DNA from 4 places in the Bacillus pretiosus genome. Region 4 is predicted to be linked to each of the others. Evidence: riboswitches for the same ligand, from Rfam matches in the RefSeq annotation. Region 4 holds a riboswitch; each other region holds the start of a gene.

Region 1 (3,204 bases), 710 kb from region 4:
GTTCGGAAACATTTGGATTTCGGCAGCAATCGCACTTATTCCGATTATCTTTTTTTTCTTAGCTTTAGCAGTTTTCCGCATGAAGGGGTATGTGGCAGGATTAATTACAGTCGTACTTACAATTTTAGTTGCGTTATTCGCTTATAAGATGCCGTTCACGATGGCGATGGCAGCGACGGGATATGGTTTTTTATACGGACTATGGCCAATTGCTTGGATTATCATTATGTCGGTATTTTTATATAAAATATCTGTGAAAACAGGTCAATTCGATGTGATTCGTGCATCTGTATTATCCATTACGAATGACCATCGTTTACTCGTTATTTTAATCGGTTTTTCATTTGGAGCATTTTTGGAAGGGGCAGCAGGATTTGGTGCACCAGTAGCGATTACCGCAGCGCTTCTTGCAGGTCTTGGGTTAAATCCTTTATATGCAGCGGGTCTGTGTTTAATCGCAAATACGGCACCAGTAGCGTTCGGAGCGATGGGAATTCCGATTACAGTTGCTGGACAAGTAACAGGTATTGATCCGCATAAAATTGGACAAATGGCTGGGCATCAATTACCGTTCTTATCATTATTTGTTCCGTTCTTTATCGTATTTTTAATGGATGGATTTAAAGGAGTAAGACAAACATGGCCGGCTCTATTTGTAGCAGGTAGCTCATTTGCAATTACGCAGTTCATTACAGCGACGTTCTTAGGGCCAGAACTTCCGGATATTACGTCAGCACTTGTAAGTTTAGTGAGTTTATCGCTATTCTTAAAAGTTTGGCAGCCGAAAGAAATCTATCAGTCTAAAGAAGCAAATAGTGAGGTAGCAGCAACGGCGATATCTATGCCGAAACTAACGGTAGGAAAAGTAGTAAAAGCATGGTCTCCATTCATTATTTTAACTGTGATGGTAGTCATTTGGAGCCAAAGTTTCTTTAAAGCGTTATTTGCTCCAGGCGGTGCTTTGGAAAGCCTTGTGTTTAAGTTTGAAGTTCCAGGCTTACACAATTTAGTAATGAAAGCAGAGCCAATTGTAAATAAACCGACGCCTTATGAAGCAATCTTGAAATTAGATATTTTATCAGCGACGGGAACAGCAATTTTAATTGCTTGTATCATTTCTATCTTTATTTTGAAAATGAGTGCAAAAGATGCAGTAGTAACATTTAAAGAAACGATAAATGAGCTTAAGATGCCAATTCTATCTATCGGATTCGTATTAGGATTCGCGTTTATCGCAAACTATTCTGGTCTATCTTCTACATTAGCATTAGCACTTGCAGGAACTGGCGGACTATTCCCGTTCTTCTCACCATTCCTAGGCTGGATCGGTGTATTTTTAACAGGATCCGATACGTCAGCGAATGCACTGTTCTCGAATTTACAAGCGATTACAGCGCAGCAAGTCGGTGTATCTGAAGTACTTCTCGTTGCAGCAAATACAACGGGCGGTGTAACAGGAAAAATGATTTCTCCGCAATCGATTGCAATTGCTTGTGCGGCAGTTGGACTTGCTGGAAAAGAATCAGATTTATTCCGCTTTACAGTGAAGCATAGTTTATTCTTCGTAATTATTGTTGGTATTATGACGTATGTACAGGCATATTATTTAACGTGGATGATTCCATAAACAACAAAAGAAATAAACTTTGCATTTTTCAGATTATCGTGTATGATGGGAAAGTATTGAAAATTAAATCAGTGATAAACTAGGGGTGCCTAACGTATGCGTAGGCTGAGAGAGAAGCGTGTGAACTTCTTAACCCTTTGGACCTGATCTGGCTCGTACCAGCGTAGGGAAGTTAACGGCTTTACATAATGATGTCTTTATGAGCCAGGTCCTTATTTTTTTATGGACCTGGCTCTTTTTATTTTGGCATACGCTGGCCATATCTTGTCCTTGTCACGTACAGGGGGGCAACAAAGGTTATGAAACAGTCTGTTTCAGCTGAGCAAATTGAATTGAAATCGAGTTTACCAGGAAGTAAGAAAGTGTATGTGGATGGACCACGCGCGGGTATGAAAGTGCCGATGCGCGAGATTGAACAAAGCGAAACGAACGGTATTCCGAATCCGCCAATTCGTGTATATGATACGAGCGGTCCTTATACAGATCCTGCGTATAAAGTGGAACTGGAAAAGGGATTGCAGGCGCCGCGCCACTCTTGGATCCTGGAGCGCGGAGATGTAGAAGCATACGAAGGGCGCGAAGTAAAACCAGAGGATGACGGTGTGAAAGTGGCTTTGAAACATACGCCTGTTTTCCCGCAAATGGATCGTCAGCCGCTTAGAGCAAAGCAAGGTGGAAATGTTACGCAAATGCATTATGCACGTAAGGGTATCATTACGTCTGAGATGGAATATGTTGCGATTCGTGAAGGAGTAGAGCCTGAGTTTGTTCGTAAGGAAATCGCGGAAGGTCGTGCCATTTTACCAGCGAATATTAACCATCCGGAAGCAGAACCGATGATTATCGGCCGTAACTTTCACGTGAAGGTCAATGCAAATATCGGAAACTCTGCTGTATCTTCTTCAATTGCAGAAGAAGTAGAGAAGATGACGTGGGCAACGCGTTGGGGTGCGGATACGATTATGGATTTATCTACAGGTAAAAATATTCATACGACGCGTGAGTGGATTATTCGTAACGCGCCTGTACCAGTTGGAACTGTACCGATTTATCAAGCGCTGGAAAAAGTAAATGGAATTGCAGAAGATTTAACGTGGGAAGTGTATCGTGATACGTTAATTGAGCAGGCGGAGCAAGGTGTGGATTACTTTACGATTCACGCGGGCGTATTACTTCGTTACATTCCGATTACTGCAAAGCGTACGACAGGTATCGTTTCGCGTGGTGGTTCAATTATGGCACAGTGGTGTTTATTCCATCATAAAGAAAACTTCTTATACACTCATTTTGAAGAGATATGTGAAATTATGAAGCAGTACGACGTTTCGTTCTCTCTTGGAGATGGATTACGTCCAGGTTCGATTGCAGATGCAAATGACGAAGCACAGTTTTCTGAGCTTGAAACACTTGGTGAATTAACGAAGATTGCTTGGAAACATGATGTGCAAGTGATGATTGAAGGACCTGGGCATGTACCGATGCATTTAATTAAAGAGAATATGGAGAAAGAGCTTGATATTTGTCAGGGCGCACCGTTCTATACACTTGGGCCGTTAACGACAGATATTGCACCAGGT
Region 2 (3,204 bases), 1.1 Mb from region 4:
AATGATATAAAATATAAATTATTAATGAAACCAATAACAGAAAGAGACGGATCAGTCACATATATTTATGCGATGGCTTCTTTACAGCCTGTAGATGAAGCTGTACAAATGGTGCAAGATTACTACATTTACATCATTGCATTTGTAGTCGTTCTTATTTTTCTAGCTTCGTTCTATTATTCAAAACAAATTGCAAAGCCGTTATTAAAAATAAATGATACGACGAAGAAAATAGCACACTTAGATTTCACAGAACAAATACCGATTACTTCAAAAGATGAAATTGGTGATTTATCGAAAAATATTAATGTATTATCTAATAAGCTCCATTCGCATATTGGACAGCTAGAACAAGATATTGAAAAGGAAAGAAAGTTAGAAAATACGCGGAAAGAATTTATTTCTGGTGTTTCGCATGAATTAAAAACACCGCTGAGTATTATGAAAAGCTGTATTTCTATTTTAAAAGATGGAGTAGCTGAGCATAAAAAAGAATACTATTTTCAGGCAATGGAACGAGAAGTAGATAAAATGGATACTTTAATTTTGGATATGCTGGAGTTAGCTAAATTTGAGTCAGGTACATATAAAATGAAAAAGGGTGTATTTTATATCGATACAGTAATTGAAGATATATGTGAACACCTTTCTGTGGACATAGAGAAAAAAGAACTTCATGTGCATAAAAATATATGTTCATTTGAAGTAGTCGCAAATCAAAGTCGGATTGAACAAGTAATCGTGAACTTCATTACGAATGCCATACGTTATACACCGAATAAAGAGGATATTATTATTTCTACAATAGATGAGAAAGATCGTATAAAAGTGTGTATTGAAAATAAAGGTACTCACATTGAAGAAGAGCAATTAGATAAAATTTGGGACCGTTTTTATCGCGTGGATGCAGCTCGCCACCGTTCACAAGGTGGAACTGGGCTTGGTCTAGCTATTTCTAAAAATATTTTAGAACTGCACGATGCTGAATATGGGGCAGAAAATACAGAAGATGGTGTATTATTTTACTTTTATTTACCTAAAAAAGCGTAGATGATGCATGCTACGCTTTTTTTAGTTTATTTTCATATTATCTTTACCTAATCTTTATTTTTAAACGATATAATCTGGGTAGAAAATGAGGTTATGTAAGGAGTCGATGAACCGTGCATAGCAAGTGGCTAAGTATAATGGTATTTATTTTCTTTTGTGCATTTATTGTATTTTTAATTGATATTACGATATAACAAAAAGAGCGCTTATTAAGCGCTCTTTTTGTTTGAATTTATTTGATAAGCATTGATGCTCTTGAATAAGCGAGGTGAAGTAAGAAATAAAAATATAAGTAAAACGGTACATAAAATAAAAGAACCGAGCATTGTACTGCCGTTTACGATTAATGAGTATAGAACTGCTGATTGACCTTTCGGTGCATATTGTCCCCAGAAAATAATACCAGCAATAAAGTGGCAGAAATAGCGAGCAAAGCTACCGATAAATGTAGCAAGGATAATATAAGCAAGGACTTTCTTACCTTCGTTTTGTTTTGATGAAGGTTTTTCTTTACGGGTACCTAAACTTGATTGTTCTAAGTTATTTTCATTAGACGTTAAAAGTGCTTTTTGAATTGGACGATAGAATAAGCCAGCAAATCCGATAAAAGCAAAGGCAATGAAGTACTCAATGAAAGCTTGAATAGGTGTTAAAATGTAAGCATCTCCTACGACAATTTGTAATAGTCCCCAAACTAAACCACCTAAGAAAGCTGATTTAAAGCCCCAGCGGTATGCAATAATAAAAATAGGAATCATAGCGAATGAAATGGAACCGCCTGTTGGAAGTTTGATTGATAATGGTAAAATGTCGATGACCAAGGCGAAGGCTGCAAGAATTGCAGATTCGATCATCGCTTGTAAATTGGTGTTACGCATGTTGTCTCCCCCTAAATCCAAGTTGTACAAAAAAGAATAGATATCATAGGAGGATACGAAATACGTAAATAAAAAAGAGGTATGTATTTCGGACGTTTGCACAATCCCTGCGTTAGCATTAACTAACAGGTTCGAAGGGTCGGAACGAAGTGTTCCCTCTCAGCGGCATGGCTCCCCCAGTGATAACGAGATTCTTTATTTGCTATTGTTTATTGTAAGCGAAATGGATGAGAATGGCAAACGAATACAGTATGACAATGATTGAAATAGAATTGTAGCGAAATGTTAATAAATATGAAGCAAAAGGGTATAGTACAAGAGAAATAGAGTGTGCTATAATTTTTTTGAAAATAATTATCATTCTCTTCTGAGGGGGAAGGTTATGAGCTTAGTAGATATTAAAATCGGTGAGAAAGTGTTAGTAAAAAGCGTTCAGTCTTTAGATCATTTACTGAAGAGAAGATTGGCTGCTTTCGGTCTTTCTGAAGGAAGCGAACTTCGCATGAAGCAGAAAGCGATGTTCAAAGGTCCTTGTACATTGGAGTGTCGTGGACAGTTAATTAGTATTCGTCATTGTGACGCGAAAATGATAAAGGTGGAATTAGCGTGAATAAGGTAGCTTTGCTAGGGAATCCGAATACAGGGAAGACATCATTATTTAATGCACTTACTGGTTCTTATGAATACGTAGGAAACTGGAGCGGTGTAACAGTAGAAAAGAAGGTTGGTAAATTAAAAGATAAGCAAGGAACATTAATTGATTTACCAGGTGTTTATGATTTGAATCCAGTTTCGCGTGATGAAGGTGTCGTTACAAATTTTCTACTAACAGACGAATTTCATCATATGTTAAATATAGTGGATTCTTCGCAATTCGAGAGAAATATGCATTTAACGTTGCAATTACTTGAGTTTGGAAAGCCGGTTTCAATCGGATTAAATATGGTCGATGTGGCAAAGCAACGAGGCATTGTAATTGATGTAAAACGATTATCAGAGCTATTAGGTGTAACAGTCGTTCCTGTCGTTGCAAGAAGTGGAAAAGGCTGTGAAGAACTACTTGCTACTCTTAAAGAAAATGACAAAAACGAGAAAAAGCCATTCATTATTTCATATGGTGTACAGATGGATGAAGGAATTGGAGAGGTAATAGCCCTTTTAGAGACAGCGAATTATAAGCATCCAAGATGGTTAGCCCTTCAATTTTTAAGCAATAACGAAGTAGTAGAAAAAGAAATGAAAGCATTACCAATTTATAAGGAACTTGTAGCCATTC
Region 3 (3,204 bases), 320 kb from region 4:
GTTATCGGTTGCTGCTCTACTACTAAAATTCGATTAGAAAGAAACAACGCTTCTTCCACATCATGAGTGATAAATAAAATTGTTTTTTCCCACTCTTTCCATTGTTCAAACAACCATTCTTGCAAAGATGCCTTCGTTAAAGCGTCCAACGCGCTAAACGGTTCATCTAACAACAATATCTCCCTGCCTGTTAATAAAGTTCGAATGAAAGATACGCGTTGCCTCATACCACCAGATAAATCTTTCGGATATTTTGTCTCATACCCTTGTAAACCAAATTTATGTAACAGTTCCTTTGCCTTTATTTGCGCTTCTTTCTTCTGTACACCTTGGCACTCTAGCGGCAGGGCAGCATTCTCAATAATCGTTCTCCATGGCAGGAGCATATCTTTTTGGGGCATATAGCCTACAGGATGGCTCTTTGTTTCTGTCAGCTCTATCTGTCCAGTACTCACCTCTTCTAAACCTGTAATAAGGCGAAATAAAGTACTTTTCCCGCATCCACTCGGTCCGATAATACTTACAAACTCTTTATCTTGTATAGAAGCATTTAATTCATTGATGATTGTTTTCTCATCATAATGAAAAGAAACATTATGAAACTGTAGTATGTTCTTGCTCCTCAAATCCCCACATCTCCTTACGATAGGACATATCCCAGAATAAATATTCAAATCGACTGGAATATAGGAATATCTCCTCTAATCGATCTAACTCTTTGTCAGACTTTCCAACTGCCATTTCATTTAATAAATCTATTAACCAAATACAAAGGCTACCGTATTCTTCTGAACTATATCCTTGAATCCACTCACCAAAGAACTCATGATCTCTTGCTCCAGGAATATCGTTTAAACGCTTTCCAATTTCCCAGTAACTCCACATACATGGAAGAAGTGCTGCTATTAATTCCGCAAGTGTGCCATTTTGAGATACAGACATCATGTAATTTGTATAGGCTAAATTTTTAGCAGATGGTTTTGCAGATTCTATCTCCTCTATAGAAATACCAAGTCTTTTTGCATATTGTTTATGGATCGTCATTTCTCTATTTAATATGCCATCAATTTGTTCAGCAAATTTCCCCATTACTTGTGGATTCGTTGCTTTTACAACACCAATCGCATATAGCTTTGCATAATCTAACAAATATAAATAATCTTGAATAATATAATACTGAAACTTATCTTTTTCTAACGTGCCATCTCCCATACCTACTACAAACGGGTGATTATGACTCATCTCCCAAACTGGTTGTACAGTTTCTAATAATCTATCGCAAAATTTCATTTCTCTATCCCCTTTCAATTTATATATCTAAATAAAAAACCACTTCTAAATAAGAAGTGGTTACAGCAAATAAAATTATAATTTATTCGTTGTTCCACTTCCCTTCGCTAGTATTACCTAGATCAGGTCTGTAAGGGTTAAGGATTATTCCTCTCTCAGCACAACAAGCACCCCTAGTGGTTTCAATATGAAATTTTCAAACAAAAAAGCCCCGTTTCTATACGCAAAGAAACGGGGACTCATTATTAGTGTCCGAATTGCTTCCCTACGCTAGCATAATCTAGATCAGGTAATGAAAAGGATCAAAGGCTTACGGCCTACTCTCAGCTGGCAACACCAGCTCTCCTAGCAAACTATGAAATTAACACTGTCAGTATAACATCGTAATAAGACATCATCAACTGTTTTAATTTTCCCAATTGTCAACAAAATAACAAAACTATATAATACTTATATTCTATCTTAGAAATTATTATCCTAATTAATTGGATAAAAAGGAATCATTATCCTCAAAAAATTTATTTTTATATTGATTTCATATTACATTTATGTGAATACACCCACTATATTATATCTTTATACTATAATAAAATTACAACTATACAACTAGAGGAGGTCTCTATTATATGAATATGAAAGCTACTGCTTTAACAGCAACTACTGTCGCAATTGCCTCTTTACTTCCTTCTATGGGAGAAACAAATGTACAAACAGCCAACGCTGAACAATTATCTAATGTGAAAACTGGATATGTCAAAGTCGATCAAGTAGCCTTACATACAAAAGATAACGCAAATAGCTCATCAATTGATACAATTCGCTTTAATACGAAGGTAAACATACTTGAAACAACTAATGGCTGGTATAAAGTATCTGTTAATAATAAAGTAGGTTACGTACAAAAAGATGCTATTCTACTAAAAAACAAACTTCAATCTAATAATCAATACATCGTTAATGCCAATGCATTAAACGTTCGTTCTGAACCTAATTTAGAATCTTCAATTTTAGATGTATTACCAAATGGGAAATTCGTTACCATTCAAGAAGAACAAGGCGAGTGGTATAAAATTTTACATAATGGCAAAACAGGTTACGTACAAAAAGCATTCGTATCTAATGGTTCACAGCCTTTAGTAAAAGGCATCACAGTTCAAACTAATACGAAATACACAGTTGCAACACCTAAACTTAATGTACGTGGCAACGCTAGTACAAGTGGTGCACTACTTGGTTCATTACAAAATGGTACACAAATACAAGTAGTGGAAACTGTAGGAACTTGGTATAAAATTCGTTTTGGCACAGGATACGGATACGTGGCAAAACATTATGTGGTGCAAAATCAAATGCAATCACAAGCTCAAACGGCTCAACCTACTTCCATTCCAGCAGTTTTCAAATTCCCTACTCAAGGAAGAATTAGCTCAACCTTTGATATACGTTGGGAACAAATGCATTATGGTATAGATATTGCGGCTCAAGGTAATGTCTCAATCCAGGCGGCAGCTGCAGGTAAAGTTGTGAAATCATATTATTCAGCTAGCTATGGCAATGTTGTGTTCATCGCCCATCAAATAAACGGGAAATTATATACAACAGTCTATGCACACATGAAAGATCGCACTGTACAAGCTGGTGATCAAGTACAAGCTGGACAATTAGTAGGTCATATGGGAAACACAGGTCATTCATACGGGCAACATCTTCATTTTGAATTACACAATGGAGAATGGAATTTTGAAAAAACAAATGCAGTAAACCCACTGCCATATTTAGTTAGGTAAATTGTATGCAACGCAATATCAATATACCTCTCTTAATTGAATACTTCGCCTTTTTAGGTTTAATCTGTTGTTTAATCATTTACAATACAAACACTGTATTTTTATCTATTATCATTGCTTTTGTTAC
Region 4 (3,204 bases):
TCTGAGTGAAACAGAAAAGGAACAATTTGGTGTGAAGGCAATAATTGATATTGCTAAAGACTTAAAATGTAGTACGAAATTTCTTTATAATAATTTTCCGGAGGAGTGTAAGAAAATCTCAGAACGTAATTATCGAATACAAACTGAAAAAATCTTTTTATATGTCTAATTTAAAAGGGCAGATACAAGAAGTCTGTTATAACCATTTTTTAAAAGGTGTTTTACAATTAAATCGAGGTTTTTACTACTTAAAATTATCATTATAACCATATAAATTTGGGAGAAAATCATACAAGTCATATAAATACTAGAAATATTAATTTCACCCTAACTATTGACGGGATACATCGCAACACGGCCGCAATTCAGCTGGGCATTAAAGCGAGTCGTTAAAGCGCGAGTCGCGTTAAGACCGATGTACCAGTCAGCTTCTGAACGTGCGACAGCCGAAGCGTATAAATTGTCATATGCTTTACCTGGTTTTAAATTTGCGAAGCCATCTTTAATTGCTTTATCAGTAACAGATGAAATCCATAAACGCTTAATAGGTTTTTGTATTTTAACTTTATCGATAATCCAACGTGCGACTAATTCGCCTTCGCGTCCAGCATCTGTCGCTACAATAATTTCATTTACATCTTTTCTAAGTAGCTGACTCTTCACAGCATTAAATTGTTTCCCTGTTTGTTTAATAACCGTTAATTTCAAGCGCTCAGGTAGCATCGGTAAATCTTCTAAATTCCACTGTTTATATTTCACATCATAGCTTTCTGGATCAGCTAATGTAACGAGATGACCTAAAGCCCAAGTTACAATATATTTACTACCTTCAAGGTAGCCATTTCCTTTTTTATCACACTTAAGTACACGCGCAATATCACGTGCAACGGAAGGCTTTTCAGCGATTACAACGCTTTTTACCATATTTAAAACATCCTTTCAAATTTCCATACGTTAACTATAGCATACATCTTCTTGAGATTCAGTTTCGCTCCAGATTTGAACGTTTTTTAGTGGGATAACATCTGTTTGAGGGTGAATGATGGCGACAGAACATAATATGCGCCATGATGAGACTATGAGAAATAGATACTTATTTATCCCGCATTAACGGGCAGTAAGACCCCTGCCTCAAAATTCAGCGGAAGCCAAGAAGTTAGGTAGGGGATCAACTGCCCATAAAAGCCCGATTGGTTCAACTAATAATCAGTGGGGGATGAACAAAGCCCCCACTGATTAAAGTTTCACTTTATTATGCGTATTGTTTTATCAGTTGCTTCTATATGAAATAGAAAAGTAAAGAACTTGTTATTTTACTAGAATAAGAGTAGACTTTGAAGTAGATGAATAATAAACACATGGGAGTTTGTGGATGCAAACTGAGAGTATGACTAATCCGTCATTGACCATTTGAACCTGTTGGATAATGCCAGCGTAGGGAGAGTGTAAAAGCACATGTTCAGGCACTTTGCGTACGCGCAAAGTGCCTTTTTGTGTATCTCCCATCACTATAGTTAGGAGATGAAAAGGATGAATATGAAAGAAATTAGTAAAGTAGTGGATTTGGTGAGAGAGTCTAATCCACTCGTGCATAATATTACAAATGTTGTTGTAACAAATTTTACAGCAAACGGTTTGTTAGCATTAGGAGCATCACCTGTAATGGCGTATGCAAAAGAAGAAGTAGCAGAAATGGCTAGCATTGCGGGAGCCCTTGTTTTAAATATGGGTACACTTCGTCCTGAAGAGGTAGAAGCGATGTTACTTGCTGGTAAATCAGCAAATGTGAATAATGTACCAGTACTATTTGATCCAGTTGGTGCAGGAGCAACATCGTATCGAACAGAAGTTGCGAGACATATTCCGGCTGAAATTGATTTAGCGATTATCCGCGGAAATGCAGCTGAAATAGCGAACGTTATTAATGAGAGATGGGAAATTAAAGGGGTAGACGCCGGTGTTGGAAATGGCAATGTCGTAAGTATTGCAAGGCAGGCAGCGGATGAATTAAATACAGTAGCGGTGATTACTGGAAAAGAAGATGTTGTTACAGATGGAGAACGAACGATCCTTATTCGAAATGGTCACCCTATTTTAACGAAAGTTACGGGAACTGGTTGTTTACTAACTTCTGTAATAGGAGCATTTGTAGCAGTAGAAAAGGATTATGTAAAGGCAGCAGTAGCGGCATTAACGTTTTATGGTGTAGCTGCGGAACTGGCAGCTGCTAAGACAGTGGAAAAGGGACCTGGTAGTTTCCAAATTGAATTTTTAAATCAGTTAGCGAATACCACTTCGGGTGATATTGAGAAGTATGGGAAGATTGAGCTTATATAGTAAGGAGGGGAACTAGATGCCCTGTATTACAAAGGCTGAAATGTCTAGATTATTATCAGTATATTTTATTATGGGAAGTAACAATTGTGCGAAGGAGCCACTACAAGTATTGAGAGATGCACTTGAAGGCGGTATAACAATTTTTCAATTTCGTGAAAAGGGGGAAGGGGCTTTAACGGGAGAGAAACGTATTTGTTTCGCGAAAGAACTACAAGCAGTCTGTAAAGAGTACGGTGTACCATTCATCGTAAATGATGATGTGGAACTAGCTATGGAGTTAGATGCAGATGGCGTGCATGTTGGCCAAGATGATGAAGGAATTACTTCTGTTCGTGAAAAAATGGGTGATAAAATTGTTGGTGTATCTACCCATACAATTGAAGAAGCACGCTGGGCAATTGAAAACGGAGCTGATTATTTAGGTGTTGGGCCTATTTTCCCAACGAGTACGAAAAAAGATACGAAAGCTGTACAAGGAACGAAAGGTTTAGCTCATTTTAGAGAACAAGAAATTACAATACCGATCGTTGGGATTGGTGGCATTACAATTGAAAATACAGCGTCAGTTATAGAAGCTGGTGCGGACGGTGTTTCTGTTATTTCCGCGATTAGTTTAGCGGAATCTCCGTATGAAAGTACGAAGAAGCTAGTAGTGGAAGTAAATAGGAGCTTGTAGGGAAAGGGAACTTCACAAAAATAGAAAAGAACATAATGGACAGTTAAAAATATTTAAACAAACGTTTGATTAAAAAAGCACAAACCCTTTAAAATTGTCGGTTTGTGCTTTTTCTTTAAAACATAATTGATATTAGGAGCATTCCAATTCCGATAGAGGTGAATGTTGCGATTAGGCCTGGAATCATAAAG

Evidence for each region. A riboswitch is a leader RNA that binds a small molecule or an ion and turns the genes downstream of it on or off. The one in region 4 is predicted to bind thiamine pyrophosphate.
Region 1: another riboswitch for thiamine pyrophosphate. It lies ahead of thiC (phosphomethylpyrimidine synthase ThiC); the one in region 4 lies ahead of thiM (hydroxyethylthiazole kinase).
Region 2: another riboswitch for thiamine pyrophosphate. It lies ahead of thiT (energy-coupled thiamine transporter ThiT); the one in region 4 lies ahead of thiM (hydroxyethylthiazole kinase).
Region 3: another riboswitch for thiamine pyrophosphate. It lies ahead of tenA (thiaminase II); the one in region 4 lies ahead of thiM (hydroxyethylthiazole kinase).

Annotation. Positions count from the first base shown of each region.
Region 1 is NZ_CM129593.1:4,978,563-4,981,766, reverse strand. Features, by position in the region: gene lldP (L-lactate permease) at 1-1,627, shown strand, start outside; TPP riboswitch at 1,699-1,814, shown strand; gene thiC (phosphomethylpyrimidine synthase ThiC) at 1,927-3,204, shown strand, end outside.
Region 2 is NZ_CM129593.1:4,636,272-4,639,475, reverse strand. Features, by position in the region: gene ACU8YW_RS23995 (sensor histidine kinase) at 1-1,050, shown strand, start outside; gene thiT (energy-coupled thiamine transporter ThiT) at 1,260-1,928, opposite strand; TPP riboswitch at 2,015-2,116, opposite strand; gene ACU8YW_RS23985 (FeoA family protein) at 2,311-2,538, shown strand; gene feoB (ferrous iron transport protein B) at 2,535-3,204, shown strand, end outside.
Region 3 is NZ_CM129593.1:756,947-760,150, reverse strand. Features, by position in the region: gene ACU8YW_RS03885 (ABC transporter ATP-binding protein) at 1-626, opposite strand, end outside; gene tenA (thiaminase II) at 595-1,290, opposite strand; TPP riboswitch at 1,373-1,475, opposite strand; TPP riboswitch at 1,536-1,647, opposite strand; gene ACU8YW_RS03875 (SH3 domain-containing M23 family metallopeptidase) at 1,917-3,077, shown strand; gene ACU8YW_RS03870 (hypothetical protein) at 3,083-3,204, shown strand, end outside.
Region 4 is NZ_CM129593.1:436,735-439,938, forward strand. Features, by position in the region: gene ACU8YW_RS02260 (hypothetical protein) at 1-169, shown strand, start outside; partial or broken gene topB (DNA topoisomerase III) at 352-924, opposite strand; TPP riboswitch at 1,349-1,458, shown strand; gene thiM (hydroxyethylthiazole kinase) at 1,522-2,337, shown strand; gene thiE (thiamine phosphate synthase) at 2,354-3,013, shown strand; gene ACU8YW_RS02280 (anaerobic C4-dicarboxylate transporter family protein) at 3,129-3,204, opposite strand, start outside.